DNA from 3 places in the Paenibacillus humicola genome. Region 2 is predicted to be linked to each of the others. Evidence: riboswitches for the same ligand, from Rfam matches in the RefSeq annotation. Region 2 holds a riboswitch; each other region holds the start of a gene.
The links. A riboswitch is a leader RNA that binds a small molecule or an ion and turns the genes downstream of it on or off. The one in region 2 is predicted to bind ZMP and ZTP.

Region 1 (4,543 bases), 4.1 Mb from region 2:
GACGGGCTATCAGGACCTGAACCTGTTCCCTTCGACGCCGAGCGTCTACAGCGATCCGAAGATGAACACCGCGGAACCGTTCTTCGGCGGACAGCGTACGGGGGGGATTTTCGCCGCATCGGCCAAAAACGTCCAGGTCGCCTATTTCGGCGAGAAGTTCACGCTGATCGACGGCATTTACAAGCAGGAGCTGGTCAAGGTCGCCAAGCAGCACAAGGCGCCGGACAAGGCCTGGAGCGACGCCATGAACCAAATCCAGCGAGAGCTGAAAAGATAGCTGACGAAGCTGCGTTTTACTTGCGAAAACGCTTAGCCGATGCTAACGAAGCTGCGTTTTCTTCGAAAACGCTTAGCCGATGCTAACGAAGCTGCGTTTTCTTCGAAAATGCTTAGCCGATGCTAACGAAGCTGCGTTTTCTTACGAAAACGCTTGGCTTATGCTAACGAAGCTGCATTTTCTTCGAAAATGCTTAGAAGGAGCGATATGCCTATGCAGCAAACGCCGATTGTTTCGAATCCGTCAAACCGGGCCGCGCTGCGCCCGGAGCACAGCCGGTGGAGAGAAGCCTGGAAGAACCGGGCGGTTTATGCGGCCATTTCGCCGTTCTACATTTTATTCGCCGTCTTCGGCCTGTTCCCGATTCTGTTCTCGCTCTATCTGTCGCTGCAGAAGTGGGACGGCATCGGCACGATGTCCTATAACGGCCTGAACAACTTTCAGTATATGGTGACGGACCCGCTGTTCTGGCAGTCGGTCGGCAATACGTTCGTCATCTGGATCTATTCCACGATTCCGATGCTGTTCCTTGCGCTGGTAATCGCGTTCCTGCTCAATTCGGCTTTTGTCCGGTTCAGGAGCGCCTACCGCATTGCCTATTTTCTGCCGAACGTGACTTCGATCGTTGCGGTCGCCATTATTTTCAGCACGGTATTCGCCAACAAATACGGGCTGCTGAACTACATGCTGACCGCAGTCGGTCTCAATTCGGTGCAGTGGCTGAACTTTCCCTTCGGCATCCAGACCGCCATCGCGTCGATGGTCGTCTGGCGCTGGACGGGATACAACGCGATCATTTATTTGGCCGGGCTGCAGAGCATTCCGAGCCAGCTGTACGAAGCGGCGAAGATCGACGGCGCCAGCACGGCGCAGTCTTTCTTCCGGATCACGATCCCGCTCCTTCGGCCGGTTATCCTGTTTACGGTTATCACGTCCACGATCGGGGGCATGCAGCTGTTCACGGAGCCGCAGGTGCTCGTCGGCAACGACGGCGGCGTCGGCAACAACGGCATGACGATCGTACTGTACCTGTACCGGGAAGCATTCGTGAACAACTATTTCGGTTACGCTTCCGCCGTCGGATGGGGCATGTTCGTCATCATCGTCCTGTTCTCGGCGCTAAACTGGACGATCACGAAGGAAAGAGCCTGATTTTAGGGAGGTGAACGGGATGAAAAGTAATGGCGTAAAAACAATGGGGCTGCATTTGGTGCTCGTCCTCGGCGTGCTGCTGTCCGTATTCCCCTTTTACTGGCTGGCCGTTATGTCGACCCGCACGACGAGCGACCTGTACAAGTTTCCGCCGAAAATGTGGTTCGGGACGCATTTTGCCGATAATGTCCATCGCGTCTTTCAAAGCATCGATTTCTTCCACGCATTCTTCAATACGCTCTTCGTAGCGGTCGTATCCACGGTGCTGGTGCTGTTTTTCGACTCCCTCGCGGGCTTTGCGTTCGCCAAGTACGAGTTTCCGTGGAAAAAGCCGCTGTTCATCATCCTGCTTGCGACGATGATGGTGCCGGGCCAGCTGTCGCTCGTGCCTTCCTTCGTGATTATGGCGACCTTCGGATGGGTCGGCAGCTTCAAGGCGCTCATCATTCCGGGAATGGCGAACGCGTTCGGCATTTTCTGGATCCGCCAATACGCGACGGGCGCCGTGCCGGATGAGCTGCTGAGCGCGGGGCGCATGGACGGCTGCGGCTTTTTTCGCCTGTACTGGAACGTGTCGCTGCCGGTGCTGCGGCCGGCGCTCGCGTTTCTCGGGGCGTTCACGTTTATTAACGCGTGGAACGATTATTTATGGCCGTTAATTATTTTGAACGACGCGTCGAAATATACGCTGCAGGTGGCGCTGTCCCAGCTGAACGGCATTTACAACACCGACTATTCGATGGTCATGGCCGGCACGTTTCTCGCCGTTCTGCCGCTGATCGTGCTGTTCCTGTTCGTCAGCCGGCAGTTCATCGCGGATATCGCGGCGGGGGCTGTCAAGGATTAACGGTGCTTCAGGGGATGTTCAAAAGAGAAGGAGCCTGCCGTGGCTCCTTCTTGATTTCGAAAAAAGCGCTCCCGCGATTGCGCGCACGTCCGGACGGCGAGGTTAATATTGCCGGATCATGGAGCTTTAGGGTAAAATCGACTCGAGAACAACATACGGTGTGTGACTGGCGTGACATGGGACGAACCATGGGGGAGCATACCGCGAAACGGCCGTACGCCTGGGCAAAAGTATTCGGATGTTCATCTGAATACTTTTTTCATTTTCCGAAAAGGGAAGGTGGATGGGATGGAACGAATCGAATTGCGGTACGGGATGAATCCTCATCAGCGCAGGGCGAGCGCATATGCGGGCGGGCGGCTGCCCGTGCGCGTCCTAAACGGCGAAGCGAGCTACATCAATCTGCTGGATGCGTTCAATGCGTTCCAGCTGGTCCGGGAGCTGAAGCGAAGCACCGGCCTGCCGGCGGCGGCTTCGTTCAAGCATGTCAGTCCGGCGGGGGCGGCTGTCCATACGCCGCTCGGGGAATCGCTGGCCCGGTCGTATTTCGCGGACGGCATGGAGCTGTCTCCGCTTGCGGTCGCCTATGCAAGAGCGAGAGGAGCGGACCGGATGTCGTCGTTCGGAGACTGCGCGGCGTTCAGCTGCCGGGTCGATGCGTCTTCCGCCCGCCTGCTGCAGAAGGAAGTATCCGATCTCATTGTCGCGCCGGGCTACGACCGTGATGCGCTCGAGCTGCTGAAACGGAAAAAGAACGGTGCCTATCTCATTCTCGAAATCGATCCGGATTTTGTCCCGGCCCCGGTCGAAACCCGGACCGTATTCGGCATGACGCTGGAGCAGGAGCGCAACGACGCGGAACTGACGGAGGACGTGCTCGCCAACGTCGTCACGAAACGGCGGCTCATCCCCCCGGAAGCGAAGCGGGATCTGCTGGTCGCCTTGATCGCCTTGAAGTATACGCAGTCCAACTCCGTCTGCTTGGCCTGCGGCGGGCAAACGATCGGCATCGGCGCGGGGCAGCAGTCCCGGATTCACTGCACGCGGCTGGCGGCGGAAAAAGCGGACCATTGGATGCTGCGGCAGCATCCCGCCGCTCTTCGGCTGCCTTTCCGCAGCGGCTTGTCCCGGGCGGACATGAACAATGCGCTCGACGGGTGGCTGAACGAAGACGCCGCGCCGGCTGAGGAGAAGCGTTGGAGGCTTTATTTCGACGAAGTGCCGGAGCGGCTGACGAAGGAAGAGAAGGCGCAATGGTTAACGGGGTTAACCGATGTCGCTTACGCTTCCGACGCGTTTCTGCCTTTTCGCGACAACCTCGACCGGGCCGCTCGCAGCGGCGTACGGTACGTCGTACAAACCGGAAGCTCGGCCCGCGATGACGAAGTCGCGGAGGCGGCCGACGAATACGGCATGGTGATGGCTTGCTCGGGCATCCGGCTTTTTCATCATTAGTTTAAATGAGATGGAGGAACTGTCATGACGATTGTGCTGCGCAGCGGCGATTTGAAGGCGGAAATATTGGAGCCCGGCACGTATAGGGGTTCGCGGTTCGATTGGACGGGGTTTATCCGTCAGGTGACGCTGCTGCAGGGCGGGCACACGTTCGGCGGAGTCGAGAGTCAGGTCCCGGGTAAAGGCTCGGGCGGGCTCGGGCTGTGCAACGAGTTCGGCATCGACGCGCCGCTCGGCTACGAGGAGGCGGAAATCGGCGGCAAGTTTCCGAAGCCGGGTATCGGGCTGCTCACCCGGACAGGGGAGGAAGCCTATAATTTTTTCCGGCCTTACGAAACGGAGCCCTTCCCTGTCCGGACCGAACATGGCGGCGATTTCGTCCGGTTCGTACAGGACCCGCTGCCGATAAACGGGTATGCCTTCCGGCTGGAGAAGGAAATCCGGGTGCACGGCGCGGCGCTGACGATTTCGTATGCTCTGCACAATACGGGCGGCAGGCCGATTGCCACGAACGAGTACGTCCACAATTTTCTCGCGATTGACGGGATGCCGATCGGCCCGGAGTACGAGCTGCTTTATCCGGAAACCGTCCGGCCTGAGCCGGGCGCGAATCCCGAACAGCAGGCGAGCCTGGCCATCGAAGGCGGCCGGATCGGCTGGAAGCCGGGCAAGCCGCGATTTTACGCGCGTTTCCTGCCGTTTGCGGGCGAGGCTCCGTTCTATTGGGAGCTGCGCCATACGGCCGTGCGTGCCGGCATCCGGGAACGCGGGAGCGAAAGGCCGGTCCGCTTGGCGCTTTGGGGAGAGCCGCA
Region 2 (4,543 bases):
CCCCCGCAACGCGGCCGGACTTTTCGATCATGAACAGACCGATCGTGCGCGTTTTCTTCCCGGCCAATACCTGCGCCGACACGTTCGGCACGTAATTGTGCTCGTTAATGACGCGCATGACCTTCTCCCGCGTTTCCGGCGGAACGTTCGGATAGTTGTTGATGACCCGGCTGACGGTGCTGCGCGAGACGCCCGCCAGCTTTGCGATTTGTTCCGCATTCATGTGCTAATCTTTCACCTCGGTATTCGGCCTCTCCTAGTGCGAACGCGTGTTTACACCATCGTAGCAACGCGATTTGCCAATGTCAATCTTGAATATTGCCGGAAGCGGCTCTACAGCGCGAGCCTCCCCTTGACTGCCGAGACGACCGCATCCTTCAGGCGGACGCATGCGGCGACTTGTTCTTCACCGCGCTTGCGGAAATTTGCCGCTGCGGACGCGTCTGCAAGCGACGGCAGATTGATCAGTGCCGTCAGCCAAGCGGACTGGGCGGCCGATTCGGCCAGCAGGGCGGCAATGCCCCAGTCGGATATCGCGTTCCGGTTCACGAGCTGCGCGGCTTCCTCGAGCGCCTCAAGCATTTGACGGCAGAGATCGATCAGCGCCATGGGCGCCTCCGTCGCGGTCAGCGCCGCCGCGGCGATCGCCGCTTTGCGCGTCTGCTTGTCCGCCTCCGTCGACCGGGGCAGCCCGAGCGCCTGCATATATCCGCCGAAGGCCGCGATATCGGCGGCGGACAGCGCTTCGCAGCGGACGATCGCCTGCGACATATCGCGGGCGATCCGCTGCGCCGTCTCCTGTGCGCCTTCATATTTCGGGCCGCTTGTCAGCCTCGCGACCATCGAGCCCATCGATGCGGCGAGCGCAGCCGCCAATGCCGCAACGCTTCCGCCTCCCGGCGTCGGCGAGGACGATGCCGCCTCCTGCAAAAAGGTCCGGACGGTCCAATCGAATTCGCTTGCCGCCTTCGTATCGCTCATTTCGCCAGCCTCCCCGCAAGCTCCTGCAGCTCCAGCGCCCGAAGCACATTTTCGAATAAAATGACGGTTGTCAGCGTGCCGACGCCTCCGGGCACCGGCGAAACCGCGGCAGCCAGCGCGGCCGCTTCCGGCGCGACATCGCCCGTGATCCCGCCGCCGTCCGCCTTCTCATTAATTCCCGCATCGACGAGGACGAGCCCGGGATGGGTCATTTCCGGCGTGATCAGGTTGGGCACGCCGGCGGCGGCAATCGCGATGTCCGCCCGGCGGACATGCGAAGCCAGATCCTTCGTGCGCGAATGGCAGACGGTCACCGTCGCCTGCTCGCGCAGCAGCATCGGGACGAGAGGCCGGCCGACCGTCTCGCCCCGGCCGACGACGACAACATCGGCTCTCTGCAGCGAATAACCGTAACCGTGCAGCAGGCGAATACACGATTGCGGCGTCGCCGGATAGATCCCCGGCTCTCCGGTTAAACACGCCTGCACGTTCGCCGGCGCAATGCCGTCGACGTCCTTCAGCGGGTCGATCGCCTCCGCGAGCCTCCGCGGGTTTACCGTTTTCGGCAGCGGCAGCTCCAGCATGATGCCGTGCACGCCGCCGTCCTCGTTCAAGCGGCGGATTTCCGCAAGCAGCTCCTCCTCCGTCACGCCGCGGTTAAAGGCAAGCAGCTCGAAGCGAATGCCGAGCTTCTCCGCCATTTTCCGCTTGGCCCCCGCATAATAAGCGGAAGCGGGATCGCCTTCGACCAGCAGCGCCCCGACGCCGGGCACGACGCCTTTCTCCCTCCACCTGGCTGCGCCTGCGGCGACTTCGGACTGCGCAGCATCGGCCAATGGCTTTGCTTTCAACATGTCAACCATCGTTTTTCCCTCCCGGACGTGTGCGTAATCAGTCGAGCAAAAAACATTCCTATAGACGAAAAAAAGCACCCGGCGGCAGCGCAAATGCTGCTTGAACCGGATACTTCGCCCAGGCGTTCGGCACGTTCGTCCGCTCGTATGCTCCCCCGTGGTTCGCCACGTTACGCCAGTCACATACGACGTGTATCTGCTCCTAGTATATAGAAGCTCGATTTACGATTCAACCGTTTGACAAAATAATAAATGGACCGGACAATTAAAAATACGCTTGACATTTTTCCTGGATTGAATTATATTCAATTTAAGATAATTAATTTAAAGATGTTTGGAGGTGATCACCATGGCGACTCCGGATGCCGAGGACAACGCGCTGCAGCTGTTCGTCGTATTATCGAGAGCCTATCAGTGGGTCGCGGCGCATGCACAGAAGGATATTAAGAGCTACGGCCTAAACCCCACCGAGTTCGGCGTGCTGGAACTGCTGTACCATAAAGGCGAACAGCCTTTGCAGCAGATCGGCGAGAAAATTTTGATGTCGAGCGGCAACATTACGTATGTCGTCGACAAGCTCGAGAAAAAAGGGTTCGTACGCCGCGTCGCTTGCCCCACGGACCGCCGGGTTATTTTTGCGGAAATAACGGCGCAGGGCAGGCAGTTTCTCGACGATGTGTTCCCGCAGCATACCGATGCCATACGCAAAGCGACGGAAGGATTGACGCCGCAGGAACGAGCCGAAGCGATCGCGCTGCTCAAAAAGCTGGGCCTTGCCGCCCAGGGAAGCTTCTCGTAGCCGGAAACGAAACCGGCCGGCGGCTGCTTCCTTTTTCAGACCAAATATCTTAAATTTAAGAAACTTAAAACTAATTTATTGGAGGTCGTTTATCATGGGTCTTTCCATCGGTTTATTGATCATTCGAGTTATTTTGGGCATTCTGTTTATCGGGCATGGCGCTCAAAAGCTGTTCGGCTGGTTCGGGGGCTACGGATTGAAAGGAACGGGCGGCTGGTTCGATTCGATCAACGTCAAGCCCGGCGTCATGGCTGCATTCGTCGTCGGTTTGTTCGAAATGGCCGGCGGTCTGTTGTTCCTTCTCGGTCTATGGATGCCGGTGGCCGCCGCGCTGATCGTAATCCTCATGCTCGGCGCGATTGTGAAGGTTCACGGCAAAAACGGCTTCTGGGTCACTTCGAACGGCATCGAATACAATCTGGTCCTGATCGCAATTTCGCTCGCCCTTGCGTTTATCGGTGCAGGCGAGTACGCGATCGGCTGATCGATAGGGGGAAAGCACCATGCAAACGTTAATTTACGGTCCTTCGCTGCAAGCAAAAGGCGCATTTGACGGCGGCAAAATCCGCGAACAGAAACCGATCGGCTTCCCGGGCGAAGGCTCGGCCGTGAAGCGCATCGGCCCGCTCTTCTACTGGGCTTGGGCAGAGGCCGACAAAGAGGGCTACATTCCGCTCCATCCGCATCAGGCTTTCGAAATTATGACCTATGTGATCGGGGGCGAGGCACAGCACGGCGACACGCTCGGGACGCGGAGCACGGTCGGCGCGGGCGGCGCCCAGGTCATGCAGACCGGCTCCGGCGTCAGCCACGAAGAACGATTCATCGGTCCGGATATGGAAGGGTTCCAGATCTGGTTCGAGCCGCACATCGAGAAGGCCTTGCAGACGGAGCCGACGTACCGCCAATACGAACACGAAGCGTTCCCGGTCGATGAGCGGGACGGCGCCGTCGTCAAAACCGTGCTGGGCGGGGATTCTCCCATCCGCTTGGCGGTCGACGCCCGGATGTGGGATGTGACGATCGAGTCCGGCCACAGCTGGCGCCACCCCGTCCAGGCCGGCCGTACGCTCGCGGCGCTTGCCGTCCGCGGCGGCGGCAAGTGGACGAACGGCGAAGCCGAGCCGACGCCTTTCAAGCACCGCGACTTTATCGTCGTAAACGCCGGCGAAACCGCCGAAGTCACAGTGAAAGCCGGCGGTTCGGACGCCGTGCGCATGCTGCTGATCGACGTTCCGGCCAAGGTCGATTATCCGCTGTATCCGAAACGATAAACCGGCTTGCACCCCGTAAATGAAAAAGAAGGCTTCAGGCCCAGTCCAAGGGTCTGAAGCCTTCTTTCTATATAACTCCGGGTCTCTCGCTCTCCGTTCCGTCCGCGCAGGCTCACCCCCGGATTACGCCCATTTTGCGCTTGCCTGCAACGCATCCGCAAGCAGGTGCTCCATGCCTTCTCCCGGCGCAGCCGAATATCCGCAGGAAAATTTTCGCCAAAAAGCCATTATTATAATGGCAGCTCCAGCTTTTGTCCATTAGAATTAAAGGCTGTTTTTTAATCTTTTTCTAATAATCGCTATGAAAGCCTTGTCAAAAGCAGGATGGGGCGCTCATCGGTAAATCATGGAAAACATAGCCCATGTTATACTATTTTTGCAAGCGCTGATACGTTTTTCATAACTTGCATGCAAGTATAACAACATGGGAGGAAAACGATGAACACCAAGAAGTGGACAACACGCGCAATTGTATTTTCGCTGAGCTTTATGATGCTGATAGTAGGTGCGGCGGTCGGACAAGCCCCCAAAGCGCACGCGACAACCGCATCGAAAGCCAGCAGTATTATTTCCTTAGGCAAACGATATTTGGGGACACCTTATAGATTCGGCGCATCCGTCGGCCAAACGAGGAC
Region 3 (4,543 bases), 830 kb from region 2:
CCAAAACGTCCCGTCTGCCAGACGCCAAACCGGCCGGGCCGGCACCGCCCGTCCGGCATCCTCGTCATGTTTGTCCTCCCGTCCGCATATGCTTGGATGAGAAAGCGGACAGGGGGTATGGCAATGGCCTGGACGGGAGTGCTGACCGGACAGCTTCTGACGCTGCTGATCATGGCGCTGGCGCTTGGCATGGATGCCTTTTCGCTCGGCATCGGCATCGGGATGAGAGGCATCCGCCTCCGCGACGTTTTAAAGCTGAGCACGATGATCGGGCTGTTTCATATCATCATGCCGCTCGCCGGAATCGTTGCGGGTCAATATGTCAGCACCCTGCTCGGCGGCGTAGCGACGACCGTCGCCGGCGGTCTGCTGCTGCTGCTCGGCGGACATATGGTCTACAGCTCCCTGCGCGGAGACGCGGTCCTGTCGATTAACCACCGGACGGCATGGGGCATGCTGCTGTTCGCGCTGAGCGTCAGCATCGATTCGTTCTCCGTCGGCATTTCACTCGGCGTATTCGCAGCTAACGTGCTGCTTACGGTACTGCTTTTCGGCTTGTTTGGCGGCGCCATGTCGATTCTCGGCCTGCTGCTCGGCCGGCGCGTCAGCTCCTCCCTCGGCGAATACGGGGAAGCGTGCGGCGGCGTCATTTTGCTCACCTTCGGCCTTTTATTTTTGTTTTAACCCGCAGCACGATGACGATCAAAGAAGGAGTTGCAATCGGCTTGAAACGGATATTGTTCGTCTGCACCGGCAATACGTGCCGCTCGCCGATGGCGGAAACGATTCTTCGCGAGCTGGCGCGCAGACGGAACCGGGAGCTCGAGGTCCGTTCCGCCGGCGTATCGACGGTAGACGGGCTGCCGGTTTCGGTCAATGCCCAAAAGGTGCTGAGACGGCGCATCGGCGTCATGGCTGCGGGCACCTCAACGGCGCTCGACGGCGGTTCGGTCGGCTGGGCCGATCTCATTTTAACGATGACGACAGACCATAAACGGCATTTGCTTCAGCGTTTTCCGCAGGCGGTGGACAAGACGTATACGCTCAAGGAATTCGTCGACCGCGACGAAGCGGTGCTGGAGGATATCGCCGAGCTGGAGACGCTGTACACCGAATACCAGATGAAGCAGGCGCTCGGCCAGCAGCTGACTCCGGAGGAAAGAAGCCGTCTGCTGGAGCTGGAGAGGCGCATTCCCGGCTTCGATATCGCCGATCCGTTCGGCGGGCCGATCTCTTCTTATGAGCAAAGCGCCGCGGAAATCGAAGCCGCTCTGCAGAAGCTGCTCGACCGGCTGGACAACTTGTAAGGCGGGCGAAGACAATCGGCGAAAACGGATTGATTTTGCACGTTCGATCCGGTATGATAAAAACAAATCCAAACGGTTTCCGATGTGACTGGCGACGAAAGTGGGATCAACCACGGTGGAGCATCGGAGCATACGGCCGGTCGCCTGGGCAAAGAGCTGTTGCGCTATATGCGCGGCATGCTCTTTTTTCGTCTTTCCCGCGGAATCAGGTATACTAAAGGTATTGCATTTCGACAAATTCCGCCTCGGAGCGGTCAATCGGAGGTTGTACGTATGAAAATCGCCATCGGTGCCGACCATGCCGGTTACCGGCTCAAAGACGAAATCGTCCCGTTCATCCAATCGCTCGGGCATGAAGTGACCGACGTCGGCTGCCATTGCGACCAATCGGTCGATTACCCGGACTACGCGCTCCCGGCTTGCGAGCTGGTCGTCTCCGGGAAGGCGGACCGCGGCATTCTCATTTGCGGCACCGGCATCGGCATGTCGATCGCCGCGAACAAAGTGGCGGGCATCCGCTGCGCCCTGGTGCACGACCTGTTCTCGGCCAAAGCGACGCGGGAGCATAACGACACGAACGTGCTGGCGATGGGCGAGCGAGTGATCGGCCCCGGCGTGGCGCAGGAAATCGTCCGGCTGTGGCTGGAAACGCCGTTCTCGAACGGCGAACGCCACCGCGGCCGGATCGACAAGGTGGCGCGCATCGAAGCGGGCAGCGCCATTCATCCTTAAGGCGGAGGCGCAGCGAATGAGCCCGGAATGGACAAAGGTTGCGGCGGAAGTGGAGACGATCGTTCGCGAGCTTGCGGCGGCGGGCGGTTTGCGCAAAGGCCAGCTGCTCGTCGTCGGCGCGAGCACGAGCGAGGTGCTCGGCAAGCGAATCGGCACCTCGGGCACGCTGGAGGCGGCGCAGGCGATTTATGCCGGCGTCGATACGGCGCGGCGGGCGATCGGGTTTTGGCCCGCGTTTCAATGCTGCGAGCATTTGAACCGGGCGCTCGTGGTCGAGCGCGAGGCGGCCGAGCGGTACGGGCTCGAGGAAGTGGCGGCCGTCCCGGTTCCGAAAGCCGGCGGCTCGATGGCCGCTTACGCGTACCGGCAATTGGCGAATGCCTGCCTGGTCGAAACGGTGCAGGCGCATGCCGGCATCGATATCGGCGACACGCTGATCGGCATGCACCTTCGGCGCGTGGCGGTGCCGGTCCGGCCGTCGATCCGCGAAATCGGCGCGGCGCACGTCACGATGGCGTATACGCGGCCGAAGCTGATCGGCGGAGCGAGGGCGGTCTATACGCCGGAGCAAGCCGAAGCGGCTGACGGAACGTGCGAGTAGTATTTCAGAGAAGCAATCGCAAAAACAGCATATGCTTCCGAAGTGAGTTTTTGCTCGCACGGATGCAGTTCAAAGAAGCTATCACAAAAACTCTAAGCATATGCTTCCGAAGTGAGTTTTTGCTCGCACGGATGCAGTTCAGAGAAGCTATCACAAAAACTCTAAGCATATGCTTCCGAAGTGAGTTTTGCTCGCACGGATGCAGTTCAAAGAAGCAATCATAAAAAACTCTAAGCATATGCTTCCGAAGTGAGTTTTTGCTCGCACGGATGCAGTTCAAAGAAGCTATCACAAAAACTCTTAGGAGGTCCCATCATGGAAAACCTGCGTAAACAAGATCCCGAACTGGTGAAAGCGCTCGGTCTCGAGCTGCAGCGCCAGCGCGACAACATCGAGCTGATCGCTTCCGAGAACATCGTCTCCGAAGCGGTGCTGGAAGCGATGGGCACCGTGCTCACGAACAAATACGCCGAAGGCTATCCGGGCAAACGGTATTACGGCGGCTGCGAGCACGTCGATATCGTCGAGGATATCGCCCGCGACCGTGCGAAAGAGCTGTTCGGCGCCGATCATGCCAACGTTCAGCCGCATTCCGGCGCGCAGGCGAATATGGCGGTTTATCTCGCGGCGCTGAAGCCGGGCGATACGGTGCTCGGCATGAACCTCGCGCACGGCGGCCACCTGACGCATGGCAGCCCGGTCAACGCCTCGGGCCTGCTGTATAATTTCGTCGCTTACGGCGTAAACGAAAACACCTTTACGATCGACTATGAAGAAGTCCGCAAAACGGCATTTAAGCATCGTCCGCGCCTGATCGTCGCCGGCGCATCCGCTTATCCGCGCACGATCGATTTCGAGAAGCTCGGCAAAATCGCGACTGACGTCGGAGCCTTGTTTATGGTCGACATGGCCCATATTGCCGGACTCGTCGCTGCGGGCCTGCATCCGAATCCGGTGCCGCATGCGCATTTCGTCACGACCACGACGCACAAAACGCTGCGCGGACCGCGCGGCGGCATGATTCTCTGCACGAAGCCGTGGGCGCAGGCGATCGATAAAGCGGTTTTCCCGGGCACCCAGGGCGGCCCGCTGATGCACATTATCGCGGCAAAAGCCGTTTCCTTCGGCGAGGCGCTTCAGCCGTCGTTCAAAACCTATGCGCAGAACGTCATCGACAACGCCAAAGCGCTGTCGGAAGCATTGGTCGTACACGGCTTGAACCTCGTGTCCGGCGGTACGGACAACCACCTGATGCTGATTGATCTGCGGAACCTGAACATTACCGGCAAGGATGCCGAGCATGTGCTCGATTCCGTCCAAATTACGGTCAACAAAAACGCCATCCCGTTTGATCCGACGAGCCCGTTTATTACGAGCGGCATTCGTATCGGCACGCCGGCGGCGACTTCGCGCGGCATGGGCGTCGACGCGATGAAGACGATCGCCGAGGTGATCGCGATGACGCTGAAAAATCCGAAGGACGAAGCCGTCCTCGCCAAAGCGCGCGGCATGGTCCGGGATTTGACGGCGCAGTATCCGCTCTATCCGCAGCTGAACTACTGATCACAGACGCCCTTCGCGGCTGCTTATCGCTTTCCGCAAGGCCGCTCCTACCGTCCTCCACGGACGCGGAGCGGCCTTCTTTTTGTACCGCAAAAGCGGGCCTTCGTTCGGAGTGCACAAACCGGTGCCGGATGCTATAATAAACAGGATTGTTCGGAAAAAACCGCTCAATTCGAGTGCCGACGATGCTTCCACGGGAGGGCGAACGACCTTTGGGCAAACTGACGATTTGCGACCATCCGCTTATTCAGCACAAGCTGACGCATATCCGCGACAAGCAGACGAATACGAAAAATTTCCGCGAGCTCGTCGACGAAGTGGCGACGATGATGGCTTATGA

Region 1: linked by a shared signal. The riboswitch ahead of PD282_RS02800 (phosphoribosylaminoimidazolecarboxamide formyltransferase) and the one ahead of PD282_RS21485 (bifunctional 5,10-methylenetetrahydrofolate dehydrogenase/5,10-methenyltetrahydrofolate cyclohydrolase) in region 2 are both predicted to bind ZMP and ZTP.
Region 3: linked by a shared signal. The riboswitch ahead of rpiB (ribose 5-phosphate isomerase B) and the one ahead of PD282_RS21485 (bifunctional 5,10-methylenetetrahydrofolate dehydrogenase/5,10-methenyltetrahydrofolate cyclohydrolase) in region 2 are both predicted to bind ZMP and ZTP.

Annotation. Positions count from the first base shown of each region.
Region 1 is NZ_JAQGPL010000001.1:588,890-593,432, forward strand. It holds gene PD282_RS02785 (ABC transporter substrate-binding protein) at 1-277, shown strand, start outside; gene PD282_RS02790 (carbohydrate ABC transporter permease) at 491-1,429, shown strand; gene PD282_RS02795 (carbohydrate ABC transporter permease) at 1,449-2,276, shown strand; ZMP/ZTP riboswitch at 2,429-2,509, shown strand; gene PD282_RS02800 (phosphoribosylaminoimidazolecarboxamide formyltransferase) at 2,565-3,731, shown strand; gene PD282_RS02805 (hypothetical protein) at 3,756-4,543, shown strand, end outside.
Region 2 is NZ_JAQGPL010000001.1:4,673,902-4,678,444, forward strand. It holds gene PD282_RS21475 (LacI family DNA-binding transcriptional regulator) at 1-223, opposite strand, end outside; gene PD282_RS21480 (cyclodeaminase/cyclohydrolase family protein) at 334-981, opposite strand; gene PD282_RS21485 (bifunctional 5,10-methylenetetrahydrofolate dehydrogenase/5,10-methenyltetrahydrofolate cyclohydrolase) at 978-1,844, opposite strand; ZMP/ZTP riboswitch at 1,945-2,028, opposite strand; gene PD282_RS21490 (MarR family winged helix-turn-helix transcriptional regulator) at 2,185-2,634, shown strand; gene PD282_RS21495 (DoxX family protein) at 2,729-3,118, shown strand; gene PD282_RS21500 (pirin family protein) at 3,138-3,908, shown strand; gene PD282_RS21505 (C40 family peptidase) at 4,347-4,543, shown strand, end outside.
Region 3 is NZ_JAQGPL010000001.1:5,506,372-5,510,914, reverse strand. It holds gene PD282_RS25255 (hypothetical protein) at 1-68, opposite strand, end outside; gene PD282_RS25250 (manganese efflux pump MntP) at 124-684, shown strand; gene PD282_RS25245 (arsenate reductase/protein-tyrosine-phosphatase family protein) at 726-1,307, shown strand; ZMP/ZTP riboswitch at 1,382-1,464, shown strand; gene rpiB (ribose 5-phosphate isomerase B) at 1,581-2,039, shown strand; gene PD282_RS25235 (TIGR01440 family protein) at 2,056-2,640, shown strand; gene PD282_RS25230 (serine hydroxymethyltransferase) at 2,956-4,203, shown strand; gene upp (uracil phosphoribosyltransferase) at 4,416-4,543, shown strand, end outside.